DNA from 3 places in the Saccharopolyspora antibiotica genome. Region 1 is predicted to be linked to each of the others. Evidence: riboswitches for the same ligand, from Rfam matches in the RefSeq annotation. Region 1 holds a riboswitch; each other region holds the start of a gene.

Region 1 (4,717 bases):
CGTCGGAGTTGGTGGCGAACGCGGATTCGCCGTCGACCGCGTAGTCCAGGCTGATCAAGCTGCTGATGTTGTGGTGCACCGTGATCGCGGGCCCGCCCGCTTCGGAGAGCACCACGGCGGGGCTGCGCATGACGGGCGGGTCCTGCGCCCGCAGCGCGCTGAAATCGCCGGTGCGGGCGCCCGCCAGCAGCCCCCGCAGCGATTCCAGGCCACCGATCGCGAAGGTGCTGCCCGCGTCGTCGAACACGGCCGTCCACCCGCCGATCCGGACGGCCAGCAGCGCGGACATGCAGTCCGGGGAGCCGAGCGCCGCGCGCAGCACCGAGGTCCAGCCGTCCGGCCGCTCGGCGGGCAGCGCGCGCACCGTCGCGGCCTCCGCATCGGCGCCGAGGATCCGCAGCGCCTCGCGCGGCTCCAGGTCGCGCACCAGGTGCACGGTGTGGTTCGGGTCCAGCACGTCCAGTTCGGACAACCAGATCGGGTAGCCGTCCTCGTCCAGGGTTCCGGGCGGGAAGCCGGGAGTGCTCATCGTCGTCATCCTCGTGTTCGGTGCCGGGCTGCGGCGGGCGCGGAGTCCGCTTCGCGGCGTGCGCCGCGCTGTCATCAGGTCGCCGCCACTGTCCCCCACACCCCTGACAGTCCGAGCACTCCTGGTGAGCGGCGTGCTCGCGGGCGAAGGACCTCCCCCCGGCCAGATCCGCCCTCCCCCCTGCGGGGCCGACCGGGACGGGGTCTCCTGTGGAGGCCGCCACGCCCGCCCGCGAACCTCAGGAGCACCGCATGACACCTGCCCCGAGCACGTCCGCGCAGTGGCGCGAGTTCCTGGTCCGCCGCGGCGCGGGAACGCCCGGGGTCGAGGACTGGCGCGGGCACGGTCCCGCCGGTGCGGCGGCGGTCGCCGGGCTGGAGGAGCGGCTGGGGCGCGCGCTGCCGCCGAGCTACCGGAACTTCCTGCTGGTCAGCGACGGCTGGAGCGATCCGGGGACCGAGCTCTGCGGCCTGCTGGCCACGCCGGGGATCGGCTGGTTCGAGGACGTCGCGGGCGATCTCGTCGAGGCGTGGGACGAGCCGGAGGTGGCCTGCTTCGCCGCGGACCTGGCGATGCTCCGCCGCTCGCTGCTCGTCTCGGACCACGGGAACGGCGTGTTCTGGCTGCTCAACCCGAACGAGGTCGCGGGCAACGGGGAGTGGGCGGCGTACGAGTGGGACACCGGGAGCGGTTCACCCGCCCGTCACGCCGACTTCGCCGCGCTGGTCGCCGCCGCGCTGGCGGAGCGCTGACCGCCGGGCGGGGCTCGGGCGGCCGACCGGGGCCGAACTCCGCACCTCGTCCTTGACAACGATCGACTCGCGCTGAAGGGTGGTCGCGTTCCACTGCGACGGTGTGCAGGAAGCCGGTGTGAATCCGGCGCGGTCCCGCCACTGTGAACGGGGAGCCTCGTCCACCAGCGCCACTGCCGGGAGACCGGTGGGAAGGCCGGACGCGGTGTCGATCCGCGAGCCAGGAGACTGGCACCGTCGTACCGATTCGCACGGGGTCGCGGAGCCCCGGAGGAGGTACTGCGAGAGTGCGCCCGACCAGATCCCCGCACGCCCCCGTTCGAGGGCAGTTCCCACGGCCCGTCCACCCGGCGTGAGCACCGCGATCGGCCGCAGGCGGTTGCTGGCCGGTGTGGCCGGGGCGATCGCCGCGGCGCCGCTGGTGTCCTGCGCGGGTGGCGCCGGATCCGGTCCCGGGCGGCTGCGCGCGGCCTTCCCCACCGGTGGCGCCACCGAATCCCTCGACCCGCACACGGGCTCGCTGTTCGTGGACCAAGCGCGGGCCAAGGCGCTGTTCGACACCCTGGTGGGGTACGCCGACGACATGAGCGTGGTCCCGCGCCTGGCCGAGTCCTGGCGACCCGACCCCACCGGCACCCGCTGGCGGATCCGGTTGCGCGCGGCCACCTTCCACGACGGGCGCCGGGTCACCGCCGAGGACGTGCTGCACACCTACCGGCGGATCGCCGAGGAGACCACCGCAGCCCAGGCCGCCGCGCACTTCGCCGACGTGGACTTCGGTGCCAGCCGGGCGTTGTCGGCGATGGAGCTGGAACTGGTGCTGGGCGCGCCGAACTTCGAGTTCCCCGCGGCCTGGGGGGCTCCGGCGACCGAGATCATCCCGGCGGACACCACCGACTTCACCCGGCCGGTGGGCTCGGGACCGTTCCGGTTCGTTTCGTTCGAGCCCGGCGGGTCCGCCGTGTTCGCCCGCTACGACCGGCACTGGTCCGGCCCGGCGCTGCCCGCCGAGCTGGAGTTCGTGCCGGTGGAGGAGGAGAGCGCGCGGATCAACGCGCTGCTGTCCGGGCAGGTCGACTACGCCCACGACGTGAGCGCGAACTCGGTGCGGCTGCTGGAGCGGGGCGGGCGGGCCCGGGTGCGCTCGGCGCCCTTCGGGACCATGCAGGCGATCCTGCTCAAAGTGGACCGGCCGCCGTTCTCCGATCCCCGCCTGGTGCGGGCCGTGCGGGCCGGGCTGGACCGGCGGGCGCTGCTGGAGATCGCGCTGAGCGGCCAGGGCCGGATCGGCAACGACCTGTTCGGCGCCGGGCTGCGCTACTACCCGGCCGGGCTGCCCGAGCCCGAGCGGGACCCGGAGCTGGCGCGTTCGCTGCTGGCCGAGGCCGGGGCGACCGGGCTCGGCTGGGAGTTGCGGACCAGTTCGGTGGACCCGTACTTCGACGGTGCGGCCAGCCTGATCTCCCAGCAGCTCGGGGAGATCGGGATGCGGGTGGCGCCGCGCGTCGGTGCGGCGGAGACCTACTTCTCCGACATCAAGGAGCACGGCGTGGCCGCGCTGAGCCGCACCGCGGCCCTGCCGGTGCCGATCTTCCTGGGGCAGCGCCTGACGTCCGGTGCGGGCAGCAACAACTACACCGGGTACCGCTCCGAGGAGTTCGACGCGCTGCACTCGCAGGCTCTGTCCACAGCGGACGAACGACGTCGCGCCGAACTGCTGGCGCGGGCCCAGCTGCTCGCGCGGGAGCGCAGCGGCATGGTGGTGTGGGGGTTCAGCGGCTGGAACGTCGCCACCTCCGAGCGGATCTCCGGGGTGCGCGGGGCGCCGCCGAACTCCCTGGACTGGGCCCGGTTCGACCGGGTGAGCGTGGGTTGATCGCGCTCGCCGCGCGGCCGCGCGGCGCGGTTTCCGGCGGGCGGGTGCTCGGCGCGCTGCTGTCCCGCTCGGCGGTGGCGCTGGCGCAGGTGGCCGTGGTCGCCGTGGGCGTGTTCGCGCTGACCGCGCTGCTGCCCGGGGACGCGGCCGTGGTGATCCTCGGCGAGCACGCCGACGCCGCGCGCCTCGCCGCGCTGCGGGAGCGGCTCGGGCTGGAGCGGCCGCTCGGGGAGCGGTTCCTGGACTGGGCGGCAGGTCTGCTGCGCGGTGATCTCGGCAGCTCGCTGCGCACCGGCAGACCGGTGCTCGACGAGGTGACGTCCCACGCCGCGACCACGGTCCTGCTCACGGCGCTGACGCTGCTGGTGGTGCTGCCGCTGGCCGGGTGGCTCGGCGTGCGCAGCGGGCTGCGCGCCGGGTCGCGGTTCGACCGGGCCGTGAACGCGGCCGCCGTGGTGCTGAACTCGGTCCCGGAGTTCGCGCTCGCGCTGCTGCTGGTCGGAGTCGTCTCCGTGGAGATGGGCTTGCTGCCCGCGACGGCCGCCGGGGAGTCGGGCTGGTCCCTGCTGGCCGATCCGGCGGTGCTGGTGCTGCCGGTCGCGGTGCTGGTGGCCAGGCAGCTCGGCGGGCTGGCGCGACAGGTCCGCACCGGCGTGGTCGCCGGGCGCGACGCCGGGTACGCCGCGCACGCGCGTCGCGCGGGGCTCGGCGAGCGGGCCGTGGTGCTGCGCCACGTGCTGCCGAACGTCCTGGGACCGGTGCTGCAACAGCTCGCGCGCACCGTGGACGGCCTGCTCGGCGGCGTGGTCGTGATCGAGGCGGTGTTCGCGCTGCCCGGACTGGGCGCTGGCTTCGTGGCGGCAGTGCGGGCGCGGGACCTGCCGGTGGTGCAGGGTTACGCCCTGCTGTTCGCGTCGATCACCATCGGGGTCAACCTGCTGGTGGACCTGGTCGCGCACCGCTTCCGGGCGGGTGCCCGGTGAGCCGCGCCCTGGGCTGGGTGCTGCTCGGCGTCCCGCTGCTGGCCGCGCTGGCCGGACCGCTGTTCGCCGGGTCCGCGCGGGCCGTGCACGCGCCGCTGCTACCACCCGGTGCCGGGCACGTGGCGGGCACCGACGTGCTCGGGCGCGACGTGCTCGCGCTGGTGCTGCGCGGCGGGGGTTCCGTGCTGGTCCTGGCGGTCGGCGCCCTCGGGCTCGCCTACGTCGTCGGGGTGCCGCTGGCGCTGGCGGCGGTCGGGCAGCCGCTGCGGTGGGTCGATCGGTGGCTGACCCGCGGCCTGGACCTGGTGCTGGCGCTGCCCGGCCTGCTGGTGCTCATGGTCCTCGCGGCCACCGGGGCCCGGACGGCGGGCGCGCTCGTGGTGGCGGTGGCGCTGCTGCAGCTGCCGGCCGTGGTGCGGTTGGTGCGCGGCGCGGCGCTCGGCGCCCGGCGGCGCTCGGTGGTGGAAGCGCTGGGGATGCAAGGGGAGTCCTGGTGGCGCGTCCACCTCGGTTACCTCGGGCGGGGCGTGCTCGGCCCGGTGGCGGTGGACGCGGGCGGCAGGCTGAGCCTGGTGCT
Region 2 (4,717 bases), on a different contig from region 1:
CCAGGAACCCGGTGAACCCGTCCCCGCCCCCGGCGAGGAAGTTGTTCACCGCCACCCGGTACGGCGCGTCCGGGACCACCGGCTCGCCGTGCAGCGTCAGCCCCGAGACCTTGGAGCCGATCGGCGCGGACTCGGACCAGGCGTAGTGCAGCCCGGCCGAGACCTGCAGGATCGTGGCGCCCTCCGGGGTCCACTGCTGTTCGAGCACGCCCTTGAGCTGGGCACCGGTGAGGGTGATCGTCTGCATGGTGTTGCCGAAGGGCTGCACCGCGAACGCCTCGCCGTAGGTGACCACGCCGTCGCCCTCCCCGGCCGGGGAGGAGGCGTGCGGCAGATCGGCGCGCACGCCGCCCGGGTTGGTGAGCGCCACCTGCGCGCCCGCGTCCGCGGTGGACTCCAGCTGGGCGTCGGCGATCACGCTGCCCATCGAGGACTCCCCGGACGGCGCGGGCTCCCGCAGCAGGTCGCCCGCGGTGGTGCCCACGGCGCGGTTCGCGATCGGCGCCGCCTTCTCGCGGGCCTCCTCGACGAGCGCGGCCGCTTCCGGGTCCGGAGCGATGTCGCGGGTGACGACCTCGTTGCGGGCGCGGCTGCCCTGCCGCACGACCTCGCCGCTGGCGCGGTCGACGCGCAGGTCCAGCACGGACAGCAGCCGCCCGTAGGACGCGCCCTGCAGGACGGGCCGAGGCGCGCCGGCGGGGTCGGGGACGGTGCAGGTGTACTGCTGGTGGCTGTGCGCGGTGAACAGCGCGTCGACCTTCGGCGTGACCGCCGCGGCGATGCGGTGCGCCGGGCCCCCGGGCGCGACGTCGCAGGAGTTCGGGCCCCCGCTCTCGGCCTCGTCGCCCTGGTGCAGCAGCACGACCTGGGCCTTGACGCCGATCCGGTCGAGGGCGTCGGCGGTGCGGTCGATGGCCTCGACCTCGTCGCCGAACTCCAGGCCGCGCACCGCTCCGGGGCTCACGGAGCTGGGCAGGTCGTGCAGCGTCGCGCCGATGACGCCGATCGGGACGCCGCCGGAGAGCTGCACGGTGAACGGCAGCAGCGCGGGGGCGCCGCCTTCGAAGGTCACGTTGGAGCCGAGGTACGGGAAGTCCGCGCCCGCGAAGGAATCGCGGAACTCGCAGCCGTCCTGCGGGTGGCAGCCACCGGTCGCCATCCGCCACAGCTCCTGGTAGCCCTCGTCGAACTCGTGGTTGCCGGCGACGTGCGCGCGGACGTCCTGGGAGTTGAGGAAGTCGATCGTGGGCTCGTCGTGGAACAGCGCGGAGTTCACCGGCGACGCGCCGACGCTGTCCCCCGCGGAGAACACCAGCGAGTTGGGCACCTCCGCGCGCAGCCGCTCCAGGTGCGCGGCGAGGTAGGCCGCGCCGCCCGCCTCGACGGTGCCGCCGTCGTCGAGCTCGATCTCGCCGGAGGAACCGGTCGGCGGTTCCAGGTTGCCGTGCAGGTCGTTGAACGTGATCAGTCGCACGTCGGCGGTGGCGGGTTCGGGCGGGGCCTGGGGTGCGGCGCCGGCGGTCGCCGCAGTGGCGGTGGCGGCGGTGGCCAGTGCGGTGGCGACGGCGGTGAGGCCGCGTCGCACGCGGGAGGCGCGCATGGCTCGGGATTCCTTCCGGGTGGCGATCTCGCGTCGCAGTCTGCCGAACCGGGCCGCCAGCCACCAGCGCTTCCCGATCACACCTCCGCGCGGCGTCCGCCGCGCCGACGATGATGGGGTTCCGATCAACCTCGAACCCAAGATGTAGTGTGGCGCCCGCTGATGGTTCGCCGGTCCGCCCGGCGTGACAACAGGGAACCCGGTGCGAGTCCGGGACTGCCCCGCAGCGGTGAACGGGAACGACCGCCGTCACCACCCCGCCGAGGGTGGTGCAGCACTGGACGTCCGGCGTCCGGGAAGCGACGGCCAGTAGGCCCGGTGCCGAGCGCACCGGTCGCCCGTGAGTCCGAAGACCTGCCATCGGTGCGCGCACGAGGGGTGCGCGCCGTCCGGGACCTCGCGGGAGGGTCGTGGGACGAGCGGTGCCGCGCGCACCGCGGTCCTGGCGCGTTCCGAGGAGTTCCGGGCAGCTGTCCGAGCTTGCGAGGAGAGAGCCAGTGACCGAGTCCACGACCCGGGCGTCCACAGCCACCGCGGTACCGGCAGGAGTGCGGGTGCTGCGGCGCGACGGCACCGTTTCCGGTTGGGACGAAACGAAGATCTCCGTGGCGCTGACCAAGGCGTTCCTGGCTGCCGAGGGGGAGTCGGCCGCCTCGTCGTCGAGGCTGCACCAGGTCGTCGCGGAGCTGACGGCGCAGGCCGCGGAGGGAGTGCTGCGGCACGCGGGCGCCGAGGGCCTCGTGCACATCGAGCAGATCCAGGACATGGTGGAGCTCGCGCTGATGCGCGGCGGGCACCACGGCGTCGCCCGCGCCTACGTGCTCTACCGGGAGGAGCACGCGCAGGCCCGCGAAGCCGGGGACGAGCGCCCCGCCGACGACCCGCCCCGCCTGGAGATGACCGGGCCGGACGGTGCCCGCGTCCCGCTGGACTGGGAGCGCGTGTCCACCGTCGTCGAGCAGGCCTGCTCCGGCCTGGAGGACGTGCGCGCCGACGCGGTGCTGCGGGAGGTGCGGCGCAACGTCTACGACGGCATCAGCGCCGCCGAGCTGGCCGAATCGCTGACGATGGCCGCGCGCACCTTCGTCGAGCACGAGCCGAACTACTCGCTGGTGACCTCGCGGCTGCTGCTGGACAAGCTGCGCCGGGAGGCGCTGAGCTTCGTCGCGGGCGAGCCGGCCGAGGCGGACCAGGTGCAGATGCGGGACCGCTACGCCGGTTACTTCGCCGACTACGTGCGCCGCGGCATCGAGCTGGAGCAGCTGGACCCGGAGCTGGGCGGCTTCGACCTCGAGCGGCTGGGCGCGGAGCTGGACGCCGACCGCGACACCGCCTTCGGCTTCCTCGGGCTGCAAACCCTCTACGACCGGTACCTGCTGCACGAGGACGGCATCCGGTTCGAGCTGCCGCAGGCGTTCTTCATGCGGGTCGCGATGGGCGTGGCCCTGCGCGAGGACGACCGCGAGGCGCGGGCGATCGAGTTCTACGACCTGATCTCCTCCTTCGACTTCATGTGCTCGACCCCGACGCTGTTCAACGCGGGCACCACCCGGCCGCAGCTGTCGTCCTGCTTCCTCACCACCGTCGAGGACGACCTGCACGGGATCTTCCACGGCATCAGCAACAACGCGCTGCTGTCGAAGTACGCGGGCGGGCTCGGCAACGACTGGACGCCGGTCCGCGGCACCGGCGCGCACATCAAGGGGACCAACGGGTCCTCGCAGGGCGTGGTGCCGTTCCTCAAGATCGCGAACGACACGGCGGTCGCGGTGAACCAGGGCGGCAAGCGCAAGGGCGCGGTGTGCGCGTACCTGGAGACCTGGCACGTGGACATCGAGGAGTTCCTCGACCTGCGCAAGAACACCGGCGACGACCGGCGGCGCACCCACGACATGAACACCGCGAACTGGGTGCCGGACGAGTTCCTGCGCCGCGTCGAGGCCGACGAGACGTGGACGCTGTTCTCCCCGGACGAGGTCCCGGACCTGCACGACCTCTACGGGACGGCGTTCGCCGAGCGCTACCGCGAGCACGAGGCGGCCGCCGAGCGCGGGGAGCTCAAGGTGTTCCGCCAGGTCCGCGCGGTGGACCTGTGGCGCCGGATGCTCACCATGCTGTTCGAGACCGGGCACCCGTGGATCACCTTCAAGGACCCGTGCAACCTGCGCTCCCCGCAGCAGCACGCGGGCGTGGTGCACTCCTCGAACCTGTGCACCGAGATCACGCTGAACACCGGCGGGGACGAGGTCGCGGTCTGCAACCTCGGCTCGATCAACCTCGCCCGGCACGTCACCGCCGAGGGCCTGGACGCCGAGCGGCTGCGCCGCACCACCCGCACCGCGGTGCGAATGCTGGACAACGTCATCGACGTGAACTTCTACACGATCCCCGAGGCGCGGACCTCCAACCTGCGGCACCGGCCGGTCGGGCTGGGGCTGATGGGCTTCTCGGACGCGCTGTTCGCGCAGCGGATCCCGATGTCCTCGCAGGCCGCGGTCGAGTTCGCGGACCTGAGCATGGAGCACATCAGCTTCCACGCGATCGCGGCGTCCGCGGAGCTGGCGGCCGAGCGCGGCCGCTACGAGTCCTTCGAGGGTTCGCTGTGGAGCCGGGGCGTGCTCCCGGTCGACTCGCTGGAGCTGCTGGCGCAGGCCCGCGAGACCGGCGTCGACGTGGACCGCTCGTCCACGCTGGACTGGGACGGGCTGCGCGAGCGGGTGCGCACCGACGGGATGCGCAACTCGAACGTGCTGGCCATCGCCCCGACCGCGACGATCTCCAACATCTGCGGCGTCGGCCAGTCCATCGAGCCGCTGTACCGGAACCTCTACGTGAAGTCGAACATGTCCGGCGACTTCACCGTGCTCAACGCCGACCTGGTCCGCGACCTCAAGGCCGCCGGGGTGTGGGACGAGGCGATGGTGCAGGACCTGAAGTACTTCGACGGCGACCTCGGCCCGATCGACCGGGTGCCCGCCGAGCTGAAGTCCCTGTACGCCACCGCGTTCGAGATCGAGCCGCGCTGGCTGGTGGAGGCCGCCTCCCGCCGCCAGAAGTGGATCGACCAGGCGCAGTCGCTGAACCTCTACATGGCCGCGCCCAGCGGCCGCAAGCTCG
Region 3 (4,717 bases), on a different contig from region 1:
GGCGCTGGCCATCGCGAACACGCCCGGGTCACCGGAGGACACCACCACGACCCGGGAGCCGCGCCGGGCCAGGTCCAGGGCGAACTCGGCGCGCTCGGCCTCCACGCGGTTGTCCGAGGCGTGCTTGCGCTGCCTCGGGTTCGCCGGCAGCCGGTCCAGGTAGGGGCCGTAGCCGATGAGCTCGTCGGCGGCGGCCACGGCGGTGTGCACCTCCGGCGTGGTCCACTGCGGACCGGCGGGCCCGAGGCCGACGACCACGACCTCCCCCGCCCCGGTCCGCTCCCCCGCGACGGGGGCGGCGCGCTCCCGCTCCAGCGGGGCGCCGGCGGCGTCGGTCAGGTTCACCGGGCTGCCGGCGTTCACCGGGCTGGGCAGCAGCGCCAGCGAGAAGTACGGCACCGACTCCGGATCCACCTCGGCCAGCGGCAGCAGCCGCTGCCGCTCGGTGGTGGCGCGCTCGGCCAGGTACGCCTCGTCCAGCCGGCCCGCCTTCTCGAAGGCGGCCCTGACGCCCTCGAAGGTGCGGCCGAGCTTCATCACGGCGGCCGCGTCGGTGCCCGCCAGCTTCTCCGCCAGCACCTCGGGGTCGAGGGTGCCCGGCAGCACGGTGAGCACCTCGTCCCGCTCGGCCAGCGGCCGGCCCAGCTCGGCCGCGGCCCCGCTCACCGAGGTGACGCCCGGGATCGCCGCGACCTCGAAGCGGCCCACCAGCCGCTTGTGCATGTGCATGTAGGAGCCGTAGAAGAACGGGTCGCCCTCGCACAGCAGCGCCACGGTCCGCCCGGCGGCCAGGTGCGCGGCGAGGCGTTCGGCGGCCTCGGCGTAGAACTCGTCGATCGCGCCCTGGTAGCCGCCCGGGTGGTCGGTGGTCTCCGTCGTCACCGGGTAGACCAGCGGCTCCTCCAGCTGCCCCTCCCGCAGGTAGGGCTCGGCGACGGAGCGGGCGATGCTGCGGCCGTGCCGGGCGCTGTGATAGGCGATCACCTCGGCCTCGCCGATCAGCCGCGCGGCCTTCACGGTGACCAGCTCCGGGTCCCCCGGGCCGAGCCCGACGCCGAACAACCTGCCTGCCTGCTCCACGGTGCTGCTCACTCCTGTTCGCTCGCGATCGCGTTGACGGCCGCCACGGCCATCGCGCTGCCGCCCCGGCGGCCCAGCACCACCAGGTGCTCCAGCGCGGGGTGGTCGGCCAGGGCCTGCTTGGACTCGGCGGCGCCGATGAACCCGACGGGCAGGCCGAGCACGGCGGCGGGCCTGCCCGCGCCCGCGTCGACCATCTCCAGCAGCCGGAACAGCGAGGTCGGGGCGTTGCCGACGGCCACCACCGAGCCCTCCAGCCGGTCCCGCCACAGCTCCATCGCCGCCGCGCTGCGGGTGGTGCCCAGCCGCTCGGCCAGCTCCGGAACCCCGGGGTCGCCGAGGGTGCAGACGATCTCGTTGTCCGCGGGCAGCCTGCGCCGGGTGATCCCGGCGGCGACCATCGCGGCATCGCAGAGCACCGGCGCCCCGGAGCGCAGCGCGGCGCGGGCGGCGGCGACCGCTCCCGTCGACCAGGCGAGGTCGCGCACCAGGTCCACCATCCCGCAGGCGTGGATCATGCGGACCGCCACTCCCGCCACGTCCGGCGGCACGCCGTCGAGCTCGGCCTCCGCGCGGATGGTGGCGAAGGAGCGGCGGTAGATCTCCGCCCCGTCCCGGACGTAGTCGTAGCCGTTCTCGGTGCTCACACTGCCCTCCGTGCCGCGTCCAGCGCGGCTGACACCTCGCCGGCGGGGGCTCCGCCGACCTCGTAACCGCTCCCGGTGGCCAGCACCAGGACCGCGTCTCCCGCCGGGCGCCCGCAGCGGCGCTCGCACCCGGCCCAGTGCACCGGCCGAGGTCCCGGGCGCGCGACGCGCGCGGCGTCGGCGCGCACGTCCGCGAGGGACTTCGCGCAACCCGGGCTGCCGGCGCAGGACGTCACCCCGGCGAGCGGATCCGCCGCGTCCACCAGGAATCCGGCTCCGTCCAATTCGGACAGCAGGCGCGGAGCGGCCGTCTCGGGGACGTCCGGCAGCAGCAGGGCGCGCCACGGGGTGAGCCGCAGCGGCCGGCCCAGCTCGGCCAGCACCCGCACCTGCGCGGCGCCGCACCGCCCCAGCGGTGCGCCCAGCGCGAGGCAGACCAGCCCGTCGCGGCGGTGCCGGGCGCCCAGCCCGGCGTGCGTCGGCATCGGCTCGACGGCGGACACCGGCGCGGTGCTCCCCAGCGCGGCGGAGCCGAGCGCGGCGCGCAGGCGCCCGGCGACCCGGCCGGTGCCCTCGGAGAGCTCGGCGAGCCGCCAGCTCGCCGCGCCCTGCCGCGCCCGCTCCACGAGGAACTCCCCGGCGGCCAGCACGGCGGCCCGCGCCGCGTCGGCGGCCGCGACCCGGATCCCCTCGTCCGCCCCGGACAGCAGCACGGCCACCGCGCCCCCCGCCGGGACCAGCCCGACGTCGGCGCCCAGCCCGGCGACATCGCCCCGCCCGTCGTCGACGGTGAACAGGAAGCGCCCCGGCAGTTCCGCCAGCGCGGGTTCGGCGCACAACAGCTCGTCGAGCTCGACGGCCACCGCGCCCGCGTCCAGCGCCGCGAGCTCGTCGCAACCGGTGTGCGGGGAGGCGATCACGTTGCGGACCCGCTCGTGCGTCGGCGAGGGCAGCAGGCCCGACTCGGCGAGCCGGGCCGCGAACTCCGGCACCGCGCTCGCCGCCAAGCCCCGCACCTGGAGGTTCGCCCGCGAGGTGAGCTCCCAGCCGCCGTCGCCCAGCTCGGCGGCCGCGGCCACCGCCCGCACCTGGCGCGCGCTGAGCCTGCCGCCGGGCACGCGGACCCGGGCCAGGCCGCCGTCGGCGGCCTCGTGCACCCGCAGCGCCCCGGGGCACCGGTCGGGCTCGGCTCGTCGCGGCACGGCTCTCCCCGCTCTGGTCGTGGTCCGATCGGAACCGGAATCCGCAGCGCACGGCGCGATTCCGGGATGGCGCGCGGATCTCGCCGCGCACCGGCGGTCGTCGATACTACGGCCCGCCCGGGCCACGTCGGCACAACGCGACGCACCTCACCGCCCCGCGATCGGCCAGTGCGCGATCTCTCCTGCCGCGGCGCACCAGCGCACTTGACGAACGATCGCGCCGTTGCGGAGAGTGGTCCGCGGCGACGAGTGGAGGAAGCCGGTGCGAGTCCGGCGCGGTCCCGCCACTGTCACCGGGGAGCGGACTCCGCACGAGGTCACTGCCCGCACGAGCTGCGGGTGGGAAGGCCGGGGCGAGCGACGATCCGGGAGCCAGGACACTCCGCGCCGCCACCGCCCGGTCGACACCGGGCAGCCGACGACTCCGGGGCGAGGACCCCGAGGAAGGTTGACCATGCGTCCTGCCCGCACGCCCGCGTCCCTGCCCAGCCGGGAGCGTGCCGCATGATCCTGCTGCTGTCCACATCGGACACCGATCTGCTCAGCGCACGCGCCAGCGGTGCGGACTTCCGGCTCGGCAACCCGGCGCGGCTCGGCGCGGACGACCTGCCGCCGCTGCTGGAGGACGCGGACCTCGTGGTGGTGCGGCTGCTCGGCGGCCGCCGCGCCTGGGAGGAGGGCCTGGACGCGCTGCTCGCGGGCCCGCGCCCGGTCGTGGTCCTCGGCGGCGAGCAGGCCCCGGACGCGGAACTCATGGAGTGCTCCACGGTCCCCGGCGGCGTGTGCGCGCAGGCCCACGCCTACCTGGCTCAGGGCGGGCCGGACAACCTCGCGCAGCTGTTCCACTTCCTCTCCGACACCGTGCTGCTCACCGGCCACGGCTTCGAGCCACCGGTGGAGACGCCGAAGTGGGGCCCGCTGGAGCGCACCCCGCGCCGCACCGAGGGCCCGAAGGTGGCGGTGCTCTACTACCGCGCGCACCACATGGCGGGCAACACCGCGTTCGCGCACGCGCTCTCGGAGGCGATCGAGGACGCCGGGGGCCAGGCCCTGCCGGTGTTCTGCGCGTCGCTGCGCGCCCCCGAGCCCGGCCTGCTGGAGACGCTGCGCGAGGCGGACGCGCTGATCGTGACGGTGCTGGCGGCGGGCGGCACGAAGCCCGCGACCGCCTCGGCCGGGGGTGACGACGAGGCGTGGGACGTGGGGGCGCTGGCTGCGCTGGACGTGCCGATCCTGCAGGGGCTCACGCTCACCTCCAGCCGCGCGGCCTGGGCGGACAACGACGAGGGCCTGTCCCCGCTGGACATGGCCACCCAGGTGGCGGTGCCGGAGTTCGACGGCAGGCTGATCACGGTGCCGTTCTCGTTCAAGGAGAACGACTCCGAGGGCCTCCCGGTGTACGTGGCCGATCCGGAGCGCACCGCGCGCGTCGCGGGCATCGCCGTGAAGCACGCGCGGCTGCGGCACGTCCCGGCCGCCGACAAGCGGCTGGTGCTGATGCTCTCGGCCTACCCGACGAAGCACTCCCGCATCGGCAACGCGGTCGGGCTCGACACCCCGGCCAGCGCGGTGGGCCTGCTCCAGCGCCTCCGCGAAGCCGGGTACGACATCGGCCCCGAGGACGGCCCGGACGCGCTGCCCGGCGTCGCCGCGCAGGACGGCGACGCGCTGGTGCACGCGCTGATCGCCGCCGGGGGCCAGGACCCGGACTGGCTGACCGAGGAGCAGCTGTCCGGCAACCCGGTGCGCATCCCAGCGAAGCGCTACGCCGACTGGTTCGCCACCCTG

What was found. A riboswitch is a leader RNA that binds a small molecule or an ion and turns the genes downstream of it on or off. The one in region 1 is predicted to bind cobalamin.
Region 2: another riboswitch for cobalamin. It lies ahead of ACL03H_RS00370 (ribonucleoside-diphosphate reductase subunit alpha); the one in region 1 lies ahead of ACL03H_RS03610 (ABC transporter substrate-binding protein).
Region 3: another riboswitch for cobalamin. It lies ahead of cobN (cobaltochelatase subunit CobN); the one in region 1 lies ahead of ACL03H_RS03610 (ABC transporter substrate-binding protein).

Annotation. Positions count from the first base shown of each region.
Region 1 covers NZ_JBJZOI010000004.1:28,576-33,292, forward strand. Annotated here, with positions in the region: gene ACL03H_RS03600 (hypothetical protein) at 1-529, opposite strand, end outside; gene ACL03H_RS03605 (SMI1/KNR4 family protein) at 781-1,281, shown strand; cobalamin riboswitch at 1,342-1,533, shown strand; gene ACL03H_RS03610 (ABC transporter substrate-binding protein) at 1,634-3,157, shown strand; gene ACL03H_RS03615 (ABC transporter permease) at 3,154-4,140, shown strand; gene ACL03H_RS03620 (ABC transporter permease) at 4,137-4,717, shown strand, end outside.
Region 2 covers NZ_JBJZOI010000001.1:79,035-83,751, reverse strand. Annotated here, with positions in the region: gene ACL03H_RS00375 (bifunctional metallophosphatase/5'-nucleotidase) at 1-1,600, opposite strand, end outside; cobalamin riboswitch at 1,747-1,976, shown strand; gene ACL03H_RS00370 (ribonucleoside-diphosphate reductase subunit alpha) at 2,098-4,717, shown strand, end outside.
Region 3 covers NZ_JBJZOI010000018.1:19,084-23,800, reverse strand. Annotated here, with positions in the region: gene ACL03H_RS16125 (precorrin-2 C(20)-methyltransferase) at 1-1,092, opposite strand, end outside; gene ACL03H_RS16120 (precorrin-8X methylmutase) at 1,089-1,727, opposite strand; gene cobG (precorrin-3B synthase) at 1,724-2,929, opposite strand; cobalamin riboswitch at 3,183-3,311, shown strand; gene cobN (cobaltochelatase subunit CobN) at 3,434-4,717, shown strand, end outside.